2 regions of the Indioceanicola profundi genome follow, and region 2 is predicted to be linked to the other one. Evidence: riboswitches for the same ligand, from Rfam matches in the RefSeq annotation. Region 2 holds a riboswitch; the other holds the start of a gene.
The links. A riboswitch is a leader RNA that binds a small molecule or an ion and turns the genes downstream of it on or off. The one in region 2 is predicted to bind cobalamin.

Region 1 (7,603 bases), on a different replicon from region 2:
CGGGCCAGATCGCCGGCGAGGGTTTCCACCTCCTGCTGCAGCTCCGTCGTGGCCGCGACCGGATCGGGCCATGCCTGGGTGGCCCCCAGCACCGGATGCACAGCGGCGGTCATCATGTTTCCATGTATCGCCCAGAGGGCAGCCAGACGCGCGAACCCGTCGGCCCGTTCCTCATGCGCCTGTTGGGGACTGTTGCCGATCACCCCCAGCAGGTCGCGCGCCGCCAGATGGTCCTCGCGGATAAGGTCTGTGATCATCATGCGCGCCGTTCCTCCTGCCTCGACCGGGTAGGGAACGGCGCGCGGTGCTGACGGGTTCCGGGCCGCGCTTACGCCCCGGCGCCGTTGGCCGGCAGTTCGCCCGGCTTCACCACCTCGAAGGCGGAGAGATCCCCCTTCTCCCTTTCCTCATCCGGCAGGCGTCCGCTGATCCGGAAGCAGAGGGTTTCGGCGATGTTGGTGGCGTGGTCGCCGATCCGCTCCAGATTCTTGGCCGCGAACAGGAGATGGGTGCAGGAGGTGATCCGCTGCGGCGTCTCCATCATGTAGGTCAGCAGCTCGCGGAACAGGGAAGTGTAGGCGCGGTCCAGCTCCTGGTCGCGATCACGCACCGCCATGGCCAGTTTGATGTCATCGGCATCGTAGGCCCGCATGATGTCATGGATCATCTCGCAGGCGATCCGCCCGATCGGCCTCAGCGAGCGGGCCAGCGTGACTTCCGGCAGGGAATTCAGCGCCAGGGCCCGCTTCGCCACATTGGCCGCGAAATCCCCGACCCGCTCCAGATTGTTGGAGATGCGCAACGCCGCGATCACTTCGCGCAGGTCGCGGGCCATAGGCTGGCGAAGGGCCAACAGCCGCAGCGTGTGGGCCTCCACCTCCCGTTCGAGTTGATCGACCAGCTCATCCCGCTGCATCACCCGGGCGGCAACATCGGCGTCGCGGTCTACAATTGCCGTGATGGCGTCTGCCAGCTGCTCCGCCGTCGTTGCGCCCATGCGGGAGATCAACGCATGCAATGTCCGCAGCTCGGTGTCGTAGGCATTGACGATGTGCTTCGTTTCCGTGCGGTTTTCTTCCACGGTCTGCTCCCTCGCATGATTGCCCTACCCGAACGGATAGAAGCGCTTTCCCCAAACGTGTAATCGGGTCATAACTATTCTGGCGGCATGGTTCCGCCCGCCCTCCAGTCTAGCGGTTTTTCATGACGCCTCATGACTTGATCAACATCATTCAGAAGCATGAGCGCTGGCTAAAGCGACTGACGGGCGGCGCGCGCGCCATGATGGCGCTGGCAGACCTGCAAGGCCACAGCTTTGCAGGTGCAAATCTTCAATCCGCGAAACTATCCGGGGCGAATCTTTCGGATTGCGATTTCACCGGCGCCAATCTCAGTCTCGCCGACCTGTTCGCCGCACGTCTGAACCGGGCCGTCCTGGTGAAATGCGACCTCACCGGCGCCGACCTCCGCGGGGCGCATCTCCGCGGCGCGCGGCTGAAGGGGGCGATCCTGCGCGGGGCCGATCTTCGCGGCGGCGCGCTGTTGGACCGCCGGACGCCCACCCAGATGCGGGTGCAGCCGTCGGACATGGCCGGCGTGGATATGGATGAGGCCCAGCTTTCCAATGCCAACCTGGCCGGCGCCGACCTGACGGACAGCACTCTGGTGGGCGCCGACTGCGCCGGGGCACAGCTCACCGGCTGCAACTTCGCCCGCGCCAACATGAAGAACGCCAATCTGGCCGGCTCCGACATGCGGGGAGTCAGTCTGGTCCAGGCCAATCTGACCGGGGCCAGCCTACGCAACGCCAATCTGGCCGGCGCCGTGCTGAGCGGCGCGGTGCTACGGGGCGCGGACCTTCACGGCGCCAATCTGGAAGGCGTGGACCTCGGCGGAGTTGACATTGCGGGGGCCAATTTCACCCGGTCCGCCGACAGCTTCTCCGAATCGGTGCAGGATATGCTGGCCCAGCACAAGGTCTGGATCGAGTCCAATGGGGCCAAGGGCGAACGCGCCAATCTGGATGGTCAGGATCTGGCCCATATCGACCTGACGCGGGTCAATCTGGGCGGGGCCAGTCTGAAGGGGGCCAACCTGACCGGGGCCAAGCTGTCGGAGGCGCTGCTGGTCATGGCCGACTTCGCCAATGCGGTGCTGAAGCATGCGGACCTCAGCAGGGCCACGCTGGACGGCACGAACCTCCGCGGCTGCGACATGGCGGGCGCCTGCCTGGATCAGGCGCGGGTCGGGTCGGTGGACATCAAGGGACCTGACGGCAAGCCCACCGGCCGCAGATGGCCGGCGAATCTGAGCGGCGTGGTCCTGCAGCAGGCCAGCCTCAAGGGGGCCGTGATGCGCGACGCCAACCTGTCCGGGGCCGACCTGCGCGGGGCGGACCTGACCGATGCGGTTCTGGTCGATGCCAATCTGACCGGGGCCGATCTGGACGGGGCCGTGACCATGGGCGCTTCGCTTCCCGCCCCCGACGACCCAGACGAGGACTGACGGCTGGGCGTCAGCCTCTCCCGACCCGCTCAAGCAGCATGCCGCAGCGCTCCTCCGGCCCGGCGGCATCGCCGTCCGGCAGGATCAGCAGCCGGTCCGCCGGAATCCAGCGGCGGCACAGCCCTTCCATGATCGCCTGGAAATGAAGCTGGTGCCAGGGATTGGCGCTGCGCACCCCGTCGGCGGGGATGGGGCGCCCCCAGGGCAGGACGATCACCAGCGAATATTCCGCCATGGCGGCGACAGCACGGACCAACAGCGCCTCCGTCCCATCGGGGTCCTCCACCCCGTATCCGTTGGACAGCCAGAACGCCACGAAATCCAGGGGGGTGCGGTCGCTGACCAGACCGCCATCGGTACGGGCGAGATCGCGCGCCAGCGCATCGGCATGGCCGCGCAGCAACGACCGGTGCTCCGCCCGTGTCAGGCTGTGGAGATCGAATCCCGCCTCCAGCATGGCGCGCATCGCCTCTGGCAGCAGCGGCAGTTCCAGCGTTTGCGCCAATCTCCCGGCGAGCGTGGTCTTGCCAGTACCGGCACTTCCCGTGATTCCGAGCCTTGGTCTGTCCGTCGATCCCATCATGACGGCTTCAGGCTACCTGCCTTCCGGCGCCGCCGCCATGGTACCCAAGTATCAGATTGCACGGCTGCCCTGTGCGCCCGCAGCGGTCGGCGGCGCTTGCGGCGGCGGTTCCGCCAGGAATAGAGTGGCCCTAGCGTCGGTCCCCACGACAGGGTGAAAAGGGAACGCGTGTGCGGCCCGGTTCCAACCGGGCCTACGCCGCGGCTGCCCCCGCAACTGTGATCGGTGAGCCGGCCGCCCCCCGGGGTCCATCCCCGCGGATGCCACTGGAAACCCGCCTCCGCGCCATGTCGGCGAAAGGGGCGGCGGACTGGGAAGGCCGGGCGGCCGACAAAGACCCGAGAGCCAGGAGACCTGCCGGCGTCATGCGTCACGCGGCCATCGGGCGGGGTTGCACCGGTGGAACGGTTTTCCGTTTGCGGTGACGTGCCCGTAGGGTTGCCGTGGACGGAGGGCGCATGACGCATCCTCTGACGATCAGTCCGGTGAGGCACCGGGTCCGGCCAAGGCCGGCCCCGCGCTCCGGACGGCCGCGTGTCCGCGGCGGCCCGTCCGCAAACCGCCGGCCGGCCCTGTCCAGGCGCCGTCCGGCCGCCTGTCCTGACATGATGACCAAAGCAAAACTGTTCCCCCTGGGCCTCGCCCTCGCCCTTCCAATCCTTCCCCTGCCGGCTGTCGCGCAGTCCTCGAGCGAGGTGGAGGAGATGGTGATCACCGCCACCCGCGTCCGCACGCCGGTCAGCCGCCTGCCGGCGGGCATCAGCCTCGTCACCCGCGCCGAGATCGAGGCCAGCGGCTGGCAGACCCTGCCCGACGCCCTGCGCCTTTTGCCCGGCGCCAGCGTGGTGAGCAGCGGCGGTCCCGGTGCCAACACCTCCGTCTTCCTGCGCGGCACCAACAGCGACCATGTGCTGGTCCTGCTGGACGGGCTTCCGGTCAACGATCCGTCCCTGGCTGCCGGCGCCTACAATTTCGGTGACGACGTGCTGGGCGGCCTGCAACGGATCGAGGTGGTGCGCGGCCCGGCCAGCACGCTCTACGGTTCCAACGCCATCGGCGGCGTCATCAACCTGATCACCCGCGCCGGGGCCGACCGGCCGGCGGTGGCGGAGATCGACCTCGGACTGGGCACCGACGGGACCAAGCGCGGCACGGCCGGCCTGTTCGGCACCATGGGCCGGCTGGATTACGGCCTCAGCCTGCAGGGCTTCACCACCGATGGCGACAACGCCACGCCGGACCGGCTGACCGGCGGCGATGGGGAGGAGAACGGGTTCGACAACCTCACCGCCATCGCCAAGGCCGTGTACCGGCTGGACGCCGCCCGGTTGGAGGGGCTGGTCCGCTGGCGCGAGTCGGATGCGGACATCGACAATGTTCCGCTGGACGACCCGAACTCCCAAGCAAGGGCGGAGCAGTTGAGCTGGCAGACGGCCGGTGAGCTGGACCTGCTGGCCGGCGCGCTGACCTCCCGCCTCGCGGTGGGGCAGAGCATCTATGACCGCCGCTTCACCAACGCCCCCGATGCCGTGGACGGCGGCAGCAGCAATGACCGGTTCGAAGGCGCCCGCACCAGCGTGGACTGGCAGAACAGCTACGCTCTGCCCGGCCTGCCGGTGCTGCGCGATGCCGTCCTGGTGGCCGGCGCCAGCTATGTGCATGAGACAGTGGAGCTGGACACGCGGCAGGAGTCGGAGTTCGGCCCCTTCACCCAGCAGGTGGATGCGGAGGCCGACGGCGTCGCCCTGTTCGCCCATGCGCAGGCCCGTGTCGCCGGCCGCCTGAACCTGACCGCCGGGCTGCGCCACGACCGACCGGACGATTACGGCAGCCGCACCACTTGGCGGCTGGGCGGCGTGGTGGAGGTGCCGGAGTTGAACAGCCGGCTGACCGCCGCCGTCGGCACCGCCTACAAGGCCCCCGGCCTGTATGACCGCTACGGCGTGAATAATTTCGGCTATCAGGGCAATCCCGACCTGGAAGCCGAGGAGAGCTTTGGCTGGGAAGCCGGGGTCGAGACCGATCTGGCCGCCGCCGGCCGGGCGGATTTCGCCACGCTGGGCATCACCTGGTTCGCCAATGATGTCGACGATCTGATCCAGTACGACTTCGTCAGCAACAGCTCCATCAACATCGACGAGGCGGAGGTGGAGGGCGTGGAAGCCAGCCTGGAGCTGCGCCCTACCGACTGGGCGGAGCTGCGCGCCTCCTGGACCTGGACCGACGCCCGTGATGGGCGCACCGGCGCCCGTCTGGCCCGCCGGCCGGAGAACGCCATCAGCCTGCTCGGCCGCTTCACCCCGGTGGAGGGCCTGTCCCTGTCGCCGGAGGCGCAGTTCGTGGGCCAGCGGCAGGATGTCGTCTATGGCGATGACGGCAGCTTCCTGGGCAATCAGGGCGTTGGCGGCTACTGGCTGGTCAATCTGGCCGTGACCTATGCCGTGCTGGACGATGTGGAGCTTTATGCCAGGGCCACGAACCTGGCAGACCGCGCCATCGAGAACCCGAACGGCTTCGCCCAGCCCGACCGCGGCGTGCTGGCCGGCGTCAGGGCGCGGTTCTGATGCGGCGGGCGGCGGGCATGATGGCGGCAGCGCTGCTCCTGGGGGGCTTTCGGCGTCCGCCGGCATGGCGTCCGACCGCCCACAAGTGACGGGGGAGACGCCGCGGCGCGTCGTCTCCCTCAATCTCTGTACCGACCAGTTGGCGGCGCTGCTGCTCCCGCCGGAGCGGATCGCCGCCCTGTCCTTCCTGTCCCGTGACGAGGGGCTGTCCCATGTGGCCGGTCTGGCTCGGGACCTGCCCGTCGTCCAGGGCATGGCGGAGGAAGTGCTGGAGCTGGCCCCCGATCTGGTCCTGGCCGGCAGCTTCACCACCCGGCCCACGGTCGCGTTGCTGAAGGCGCGCGGCGTGCCGGTGCTGGAGCTGGGCCTGATCTCCAACTTCGACGACATCCGCACCCAGACCCGTGAAATTGCCGCCGCCCTCGGCGTCCCGGAGCGCGGCGAGGAGCTGCTGAAGGAGATGGAGGCGAAGCTGGCCGCCGCCGCACCTTCGGATGCCGCCCGGCCCAGCGCCCTGACCTTCGCGCCCGGCGGCTTCACTGCTGGGTCCGGCACGCTGTCGGATGCGGTCATGCAGGCGGCGGGACTGGAGAACTACGCCGCTGGTCAGGGCCTGATCGGCTACGGCTATCTGCCGGTGGAGACGGTGGCCGCCAGCCCGCCCGACCTGCTGGTGGCCGATACGGACCCGGACGGCTATCCGTCCCTGTCCGGCCGGCTGCTGGCCCACCCGGCGCTGGCCCGCAGCGTGGGACCGGAGGCGCGGCCGCAGGTTCCAGGAAGCCTCTGGACCTGCGGCGGGCCGTTCACGGCGGATGCCGTGACCCTGCTGGCCGAGGCGCGCGCACGGCTGCTGCAACGGGCAGCGCCTCAGGTCGCGCAGGCTCCGGAACGGTCGCCATGAGCATGGCCGGACGTCTGATCTTCCCGGCCATGGCGCTTCTGGTCGGCCTGCTGTTCATCGGCTCCCTGGCTATCGGTCCGAGCGCCGTATCGTTGGGCACCGCCCTGGCCGACTGGTGGGCCGGCGGGGACAGCACGGCCGCTGTCATCTTCGCTGAAATCCGCCTGCCGCGCGCCCTGCTGGGCTTGGCGGTGGGCGGGGTGCTGGGCCTGTCAGGTGCGGCCTTGCAGGGGCTGCTGCGCAATCCCCTGGCCGAGCCGGGACTGATCGGCGTGTCCGCCACGGCGGCACTGGGGGCGGTGATCGCCTTCTACAGCGGCTGGTCCCTTGTAGTGCCGCTGGCTCTGCCTATCGGCGGCATCGCCGGAGCGCTGGTTGCGGTGGCGCTGATCTACGCGCTGGCCGGGCGGGACGCCGGCGTGCTGACCCTGATCCTGGCCGGCGTCGCCGTGAGCAGCCTGGCCGGGGCGCTGACCTCCCTGGCACTGTCCCTTTCCCCCAACCCCTTCGCCCTGGCGGAAATCGTGTTCTGGATGCTGGGCTCCCTCGCCGACCGCAGCATGCAGCATGTCCTGGTCTCCGCGCCCTTCATGCTGGCGGGCGCCGCCATGCTGCTGACCACCGGCCGGGCGCTGGACGCGCTGAGCCTGGGGGAGGACACGGCGCGCTCCATGGGATTCGAGCTGGGGCGGACGGGTGCGCTCGTCATCGTCGGCACGGCGCTGGCCGTGGGGGCCGCGGTGGCGGTAACGGGGGCCATCGGCTTCATCGGCCTGATCGTGCCGCACCTCCTGCGCCCCCTGGTGGGGCACCAGCCCTCCCGCCTGCTGCCGCTGTCGGCGCTGGGCGGGGCGGCGCTGATCCTGGCCGCCGATATCGCCGTGCGGCTGGGCGGGCCGGGACCGGAGCTGAAGCTGGGCGTGGTGACGGCCCTGCTGGGCGCGCCCTTCTTCCTGGCGCTGGTGCTGCGCACCCGCCGGAGCATGGCGTGATGGTCACGATGGGCGAGCTGGCCGCCATCGGCGTAACCCATGGCTATGGCTCCCG
Region 2 (7,603 bases):
AGCCGGCCAAGCGCGGGTACATGGCCCGGAATCCGTCCGGCGACAGATGGCTGTCCTTGGCCAGATAGACGCGCCCGCCGGCATCCAAGGTCTGCCGTTCCAGCCGCGTCAGCAACTCATCCACGCCGGGGCGGTTCGGGATGTCCACTGCCAAGGTCAGGCCGGGCATGGAGAAGCTGAGGTCGCCCCGCCCCTCCCGGCCCATGGCCTTCAGAACGGCCAGGAAGCTGGCCCGGCCGGCCTTGCCCAGGGTTTCCAACAGGCCCCGCACCGCGGCGGGCGCCTCATCCTGCGGCACCACGCACTGGAACTGGTGGAAGCCAGCCTTGCCGTACATCCGGTTCCACTGGTGGATGGCATCCAGCGGATAGAGGAAGCTGCGCCAGTGGGTCGGCCGCTCCGTCCCGCCGGCTGGCACGCGCCGCCAGTACATCTCGTTGAAGGCGCGAACCGTGGGGCCGCTCAACACGAATCCCGGCAGGTCGACCGGCAGACCGCGGGCCTTCACCGCCTGCTCCGGCAGGGGCTCCTCCGCGGGTGCGGCAAGCTCCAACACGCCGCGGCCGAGATTGCGCCCACCGGCCAGGGCATCGATCCAGGCCACCGAATAGGGCGTGTCCGGATGCGGCGTGGTCAGCCCTTCCACCACGGCATCCAGATCGGGCAAGCGCCTCAGCTTCACCATGGCGGCATTGCCGGGTACGCGCTGCAGGCGCAGGGATAGCGCGGTGATGATCCCGGTCAGGCCGATCCCGCCGACCGTAGCTGCGAACAGGTCGGCATTCTCCTGTGCCGAGGCGCGCACTACCTCGCCCTTCGCGGTCAGCACCTCGATCCATTGCAGATGGTCGCTGAAATTGCCGGCGGCCTCCTGGTTCTTGCCATGAACGTCGTTGGCGACGGCGCCGCCCAGCGTGGCAAAGGCGGTCCCTGGAGTCACCGGAACCAGCCAGCCCCGCGGCAGCAGCACCCGCATCAGGGTCTCAAAGGTAACGCCGGGTTCCGCAACCAGCTCTCCGGTAGCGGAATCGAAGGAGATCAGCCGGTCCAGCCGTTCAGTCAACAGGGCATAGCCGCCGCTGTTCAGCGCGGCATCGCCATAGGACCGGCCGGCGCCGAAGGCCAGCACGGGCTTGCCGTTGGAGCTTTCGAGGGCGGCGCGCAGCGCGGACTGACGCTCCGGTCGGGCCGCCTTGCTATCGGCGCGGGCCGTGCGGCCCCAGCCGGTCAGGCTGACATCACGCCAGGGAGAGGTGCTCATGCGGCACCTCCGGCGGCGACGCCATGGCCGGCCGCCTCATCCGCCCGCATCATGCGGGTGGCGATGGGCAGGGCGATGAAGCCCAGCAGCACCGCGAACCACAGCGTCGTGACGCGGATGACGGCGGTGGCCGCGACAGCCACGTCCGCCTGGACGCCCAAAGCCACCAGAAGCCCGAACATGGATACCTCCGTGCCGCCTAAACCGCCGGGCAGCATGGCGGCCGCCCCAACCAGCATGGCGAAACAGAAGACGAAAGCGGCCTGGAGCATGGTGACATCGGCCCCAAACACGTCCAGCAGCACCTTCAGCGCATAAGCCTCCGCCCCCCAGCCGATAAGCGCCAGGACCAGACCACCGAGATAAAGTCCCGGCGAGCCGAGGCGACCCGCATGCAGCAGCATGCGCCGCACGCGCCCGAACAGGCGCGGCGCCCGGCCGACAATGCGGTACGCTAGATTGACGATGGGCAGGCTCCAGCGCGGAGCGAGCAGCACGATGGAAGCGCCGCCGACCACGACCGCTCCGATCGCGATAGCCATCCCGTGGCCGGCAAACACGCCGCCCAGGCCGGCAATGGTCAGCAGCACCGCCGCCGCCGCATCGCTCAGACGGTCGGCGATCATCAATCCGGCCGTACGCTCATAGGGATAGCCATGGCCGCGGCGCAGGAACCAGAGCCGCACAGCCTCGCCCAGCTTGCCGGGCGTGGTCGACATGGCCAGCCCGGCCATATAATAGAGCCCGTTCTGCCCTGCCGGAACGGAGAGACCGGCACCGCGTGTGAAGATCAGCCAGCGCACCGTCCTGGCCAGATAATTGATGAGCGACAGCCCCAGCAGCGCAAGCGCCACGCCGGGTCCAATGCGGCCGAGCTGATGCAGCGCCTCCGGCCCGCCGGCCAGAATGCCGGCGATGATGGCGACAACGGCGAAGGCGACGGCGCCGCCGATCGCCCATTTCTCAATGCGTCCGAGGCCGACCGGCATGCCCTCGCGATTGCTGCTTCGGTCCATTCCTGTCAATCCTGTCAAGCCCCCGGCAACCAGTTGATATGTGCGGCCACGACCAGCAGCACGGTCAGAACGCCCAGCATGCGGGACTGCCGGTCACGCAGAGCGAAGAGCACGGGGTCGTCGTTCATCTGTCCGCGGAGGGCCGTGAGCCAAGCGGAACTCAGCCAGTATCCGAGGATCATGCAGATGAACCACAGGATCTCCGGCGTCGCGTAGGAGTGTGCCGGGGAGTCCGGCTCCACCAGATACATGAAGAAGACCAGGGCCGAGCAGAAACCGCTGGCCGCCCCCATGGCGAGCAGCCAGGGATGGTCGCCGGAGCGGTAGCCCCGCCCGGGCGTCGAACGCTTGCCGCTCCGCTCCAGTTCACTGCATTCCGTGTATCGCTTCATGGCTGCGAGGCTGAGAAAGAAGAACATTGAGAAGGTTAACAGCCACGGCGACATGACGGCCCCGATCACGGTGATGCCGGCCAGGATGCGCGTGGTGAACAGGAAGGCGAGGACAAAGAGGTCCAGGTTCGGAACGCGCTTCAGCCGGAACGAATAGGCCAACGTGACCACGAGGTAGAGCAGCGTCACAGCCGCGAATGCCGCCGGCGTGAACAGCAGCAGCACGCCCACCGCGGCCGCAAGCACAGGAATCGCCAGCAGACCGTTCGCAAGCGGCAGGGCGCCGCAGGCGAAGGGCCGCTTGCACTTACTCCTGTGCTGACGGTCATCGGCAAGGTCCAGCAGGTCATTCAGCAGATAGGTCGCCGAGGCGACGAGGCTGAGGATCAGCGTTCCGAGCGCCGCCATGGCGACTGCCCCGAGGTCCAGAACTTGGCCTGACAGCAGCAGCGGCACGAAGACCAGACCGTTCTTGGCCCATTGATGGACGCGGAGCGCCTTGGCCCAGATGCGCCAGTTCGCCGGTTCCAACGCGAACTGCTCATGCACCACGACATCTTCCGGAAGCCGCTTGGCAAGCTTGGTTCCGTTGCCGACCAGCACGGCCGAGCGGCAATGCTCCCAGACATGGATGTCGGTGACGGCATCGCCGCAATAGGTGAAATCCGGTCCGAACTTGGCCGTGATCGCATCGATCTTACGGCGGCCGGACAGGTTCGTCACCCCGTCGCTGCCGATCGCGTCATGGAAGAAGCCGATATCGGCCGCAACCTTGTCGACCAGACTTTGATCGGATGCGGAGACGATGGCGACCGTGCGCCCGTCCAGGCGCTGACGCAGCACCCAATCCAGGAAGTCCCGGTTCAGCGGCAGCGACCCGACGTCAAGATCCACCCGCCGGGCAATTTCCCGCTTCAGGTGGGCCTTGCCGCCGACGAAAAGCCAGTAGGGAATCAGCAACAGCAGCCAAGGCTGCTGTTTTATCAATAACGTAAAGCTTTCATAGAGCAGATCGGTCCTGAGCAGCGTGCCGTCCAGATCGACGATTAATGGACGGCTTTCTACCACGCCGCGGGCTTCGTCGAAGTCGTTCGCGGCGATGGCGGTGTTGCTGTGCAGCATGTAGGCCCCCTCGTCAGCGCCACCTCCAACACGCCGCCAACGCAAATGTCTCCGCGTTGCGGTGCAACATACGCGATATGAGCTGGGACTAATTTGTGACGAAGGGTCTGTAGTTCGGGAAAACCGCCGCTCAAGGGCATTCAACCCGTTTTTGTGACGCAACCCTGTGCTGCTTCGCGCATTAGGATGCTGCGGGAACACTGGCGGGGTGGAGAGGAGATGGGATTGAGGGTCCTGGTGGCGGAGGACGACGTGCTCATCGCGATGCAACTCGGATCTATACTCGAGGATCTGGGCCACGATGCGTGCTGGTTCGCCACAAGCGGCCCGGAAGCCATGGAGCTTGCCCGGCGGCACAAGCCGGACCTTGTGACCATGGACGGCCACCTCGCTGCCGGAACCTCCGGCATTCTGGCGGCATCGGCGATTTCCAGCACGCTCGGCATTCCCGTGGTCATGGTGTCGGGTCATCTCGATGCCCAGACCGCACAGGATGCCGGAGCGGTGGTTCTTGTCGGAAAGCCGTTTCAGCCGGCCGACATCGAGAATGCGCTCCACATCGCCTGCAAGCTCCGCCTGCCGACGCAAAGCTGACCATGGATAGCCGTCCGTCGGAAGCGGCGGGACACTTCTGACATCGGCATCCGATCAAGCGGTGGCTGAGGCGGCACGCCTCATCTCGCGCGTACCGCCTCCTGACGGACGAGCCGGTTCCGCCTAAACCTTACCGGCGCCGACCTTGACGGCGGCTGGCGCGGGGGCGGTGAGACGCTCGGCGAAGTAGTCCACGGTGCGCCGCAGCCCCTCCTCCAGCGACACTCTCGGCTCCCACTCCAGCATCGTGCGGGCGCGGGTGATGTCCGGGCAGCGCTGGATCGGGTCGTCCACCGGCAAGGGCTCGAACACGATGGGGCTGGAGCTGCCGAGATAGTCGCGGATCTTTTCCGCCAGCTCCAGCACGCGGGTCTCCACCGGATTGCCGAGATTGATCGGGCCGGTCACCTCGTCCGGGGCGTTCATCAGGCGGATCATGCCCTCGATCAGATCGTCCACATAGCAGAAGGACCGGGTCTGCGAGCCGTCGCCATAGATGGTGATCGGCTCCCCCTGCAGGGCCTGGACGATGAAGTTCGACACCACGCGCCCGTCCGCCGGGTGCATGCGGGGCCCGTAGGTATTGAAGATGCGCATCACCCGGATGCGCAGATCGTGCTGGCGGTGATAGTCGAAGAACAGGGTCTCGGCACAGCGCTTGCCCTCGTCATAGCAGGCGCGCGGACCGATCGGGTTCACATTGCCGCGGTAATCCTCGGTCTGCGGATGCACCGTGGGATCGCCATACACCTCCGAGGTGGAGGCCTGGAGGATCTTGGCCCCGGTGCGCTTTGCCAGTCCCAGCATGTTGATGGCGCCGTGCACGCTGACCTTGGCCGTCTGGACGGGGTCGTGCTGATAGTGCACCGGGCTGGCCGGGCAGGCGAGATTGTAGATCTCGTCCACCTCCACATAGATCGGGAAGGTGATGTCGTGGCGCATCACCTCGAAATGCGGGTTCTGTAGCAGATGGGAGATGTTCGCGCGGTTGCCGGTGAAGAAGTTGTCGACGCAGAGCACGTCGTTCCCCATCGCCAGAAGCCGCTCACACAGGTGAGAACCAAGAAATCCGGCGCCCCCCGTCACCAGGCAACGTTTGCGCCCACCAAACCGGTCCAGCAGCTCCCGACGGTGCATTCTTTCCCTCCACGGTTTCTTGCAAGCTGAACGCTTCAGCGGGCGATGCGGCACGGTAGAACCGGTTCAACATCTACAAAAGGGCAGGAAAAGTAGGTCGCCGGATGGCGAGGGATACCTCCGACCGAACGTAAAAACGCCAACGATCAGCTAGGATGCCCCCTCAATAGGCACCATGAAAGGCAGGAATACGGAACCGACCTATCCGTCCGCGCGGGGCGTCTGGAACGGGGCGGCCGGCATGCCGGCCGGACAGCGCACCGTGCTCTCAAAGGCTTATCGGACTTGTGCGGCGCGAAAGGCTGGACTATCAAGGCTGCATCGAAGGTGCCCCCTCGGGGGTGAAAAGGGAATGCGGTGAGGTCCGGAAGGACTGAATCCGCGGCTGTCCCCGCAACTGTGAGCGGTGAGCGCTGCCCGTCTACGGCCACTGGGAAACTGGGAAGGCCGGGCATGCGCCCTGACCCGCAAGCCAGGAGACCTGCCTTCGGAAATGCGTCGCACGGCCGTTGGGCGGGGTGTCCTGGCGGGGCGGGTTTCCGTTTCGTGCCGGCGCTTCGGAAGGAGTGCGCCCGCGTGAACGCCATGCCATCGCATGTCGGCACCGACCCGGCCTGTCCGGTTCCGCCAGCATCCGTCCCTTGGACGGTTGCCGCGCGGGCCTGCTTCCGATTTCGCATCATCGCGGAACGGAGCCTTGAAAAGTGCCAAAGTCCAGTCTCTACCCAATGTCCCGCCGGCCAGCGTTGTGGCTGGCATTCGGCATCGCCGCCGTCCTTCCCCTACCGGCATTTGCCCAGGCGGGCGTGCAGGCCGGAGACATAGAGGAAATCGTCATCACCGCCACGCGCGTGCCGACCCGCCTCGACCGTGTCGGCAGCAGCATCAGCGTGATCACCGCCAAGGAGATTGAACGTAGCCAGCAGCCCCAGGCCATAGACGTGCTGCGGCGCGTGCCGGGCGTCTCCATCTCCCGCAGCGGCGGGGTGGGATCGACGTCCCTCCTGCGCCTGCGCGGCTCAGAACCGGGCATGGTCAAGGTGGTGATCGACGGCGTCGAGATGAACGATGCGTCCAGCGCCAACCGGGAGTTCGATTTCAACGCCCTGCTCACCGATGATATCGAGCGGATCGAGGTGCTGCGCGGCCCGCAGAGCGCGCTTTACGGCAATGATGCCATGGCGGGCGTGATCAATATCATCACCCGTCGCGGCCAGGGTCCGCTCACGGTCCGCGGCCTGATCGAAGGCGGCGCCTACGACACCCTCCGCCAAAACCTGTCGGTGAGCGGCGCGTCCGGCGGCGTGGAATATGCCCTGTCGGGCAGCAACTACGAGACGGACGGTTTCTCCCGCATTGCCGCAGGCGATGAGGATGACGGAAGCACCGCCCGGTCGGTGCAGGGCCGGCTCGGCTTCCGCCCCAATGAACAGGTCCGGATCGACCTTTCCGGCGGCTGGTCCTGGCTGGACACGGATTTCGATCCCGGCGCCACCAGCGACGGGCTGGCCTTCCAGGAAAAGGAAACCCTGCATGGCCGGGCAGCAGGCATGCTGACCGGGTTGGATGGCAGATTGGAAACCACCATGGCCGTGGGCGCCAGCCGGACGGAGCGGGATTTCGACGAGCCTCTGGGCTTCTATCGCTTTTCCACCTTCGACAGCGACCAGCTCGGCGTCGACCTGCTCTCGAACCTGCGTCTGCGCGCGGCGGACGTGGCGACGCTCGGCGTCGCCTGGGACCGGGAAAAGGCTGAGACAACGAACACCAGTGCCGGCGTCACTGCGCCAGGCGTGTCGGCGGACGTGGAAACCTGGGCCGTGTTTGGCCAGTACCTGGCCGCCGTCACGGAGGAGCTGACGGTCACGCTGGGACTGCGCCATGATGATCACGCCCAGTTCGGTGGCGAGACGACCTGGCGCACCACCGCGGCCTATGCGCTGGACCAGACCGGAACCGTGTTCCGGGCCAGCTACGGCACCGCCCGGCGAGCGCCCAGCCTGTATCAGCTTTTCGACCCAAGCTTCGGCAATGCCGAGTTGGAGGCGGAAGAAAGCTGGGGAGCGGATGCGGGCATGGAG

Region 1: linked by a shared signal. The riboswitch ahead of DOL89_RS01730 (TonB-dependent receptor plug domain-containing protein) and the one ahead of DOL89_RS19950 (TonB-dependent receptor plug domain-containing protein) in region 2 are both predicted to bind cobalamin.

The regions. Positions count from the first base shown of each region.
Region 1 is NZ_CP030126.1:360,596-368,198, reverse strand. It holds gene DOL89_RS01750 (hemerythrin domain-containing protein) at 1-260, opposite strand, end outside; gene phoU (phosphate signaling complex protein PhoU) at 329-1,081, opposite strand; gene DOL89_RS01740 (pentapeptide repeat-containing protein) at 1,204-2,505, shown strand; gene DOL89_RS01735 (ATP/GTP-binding protein) at 2,516-3,088, opposite strand; cobalamin riboswitch at 3,209-3,464, shown strand; gene DOL89_RS01730 (TonB-dependent receptor plug domain-containing protein) at 3,694-5,652, shown strand; gene DOL89_RS01725 (ABC transporter substrate-binding protein) at 5,717-6,556, shown strand; gene DOL89_RS01720 (FecCD family ABC transporter permease) at 6,553-7,548, shown strand; gene DOL89_RS01715 (ABC transporter ATP-binding protein) at 7,548-7,603, shown strand, end outside.
Region 2 is NZ_CP030127.1:843,448-851,050, forward strand. It holds gene DOL89_RS19925 (FAD-binding oxidoreductase) at 1-1,261, opposite strand, end outside; gene DOL89_RS19930 (lysylphosphatidylglycerol synthase transmembrane domain-containing protein) at 1,258-2,277, opposite strand; gene DOL89_RS19935 (UbiA family prenyltransferase) at 2,292-3,791, opposite strand; gene DOL89_RS19940 (response regulator) at 4,011-4,385, shown strand; gene DOL89_RS19945 (UDP-glucuronic acid decarboxylase family protein) at 4,509-5,522, opposite strand; cobalamin riboswitch at 5,831-6,025, shown strand; gene DOL89_RS19950 (TonB-dependent receptor plug domain-containing protein) at 6,227-7,603, shown strand, end outside.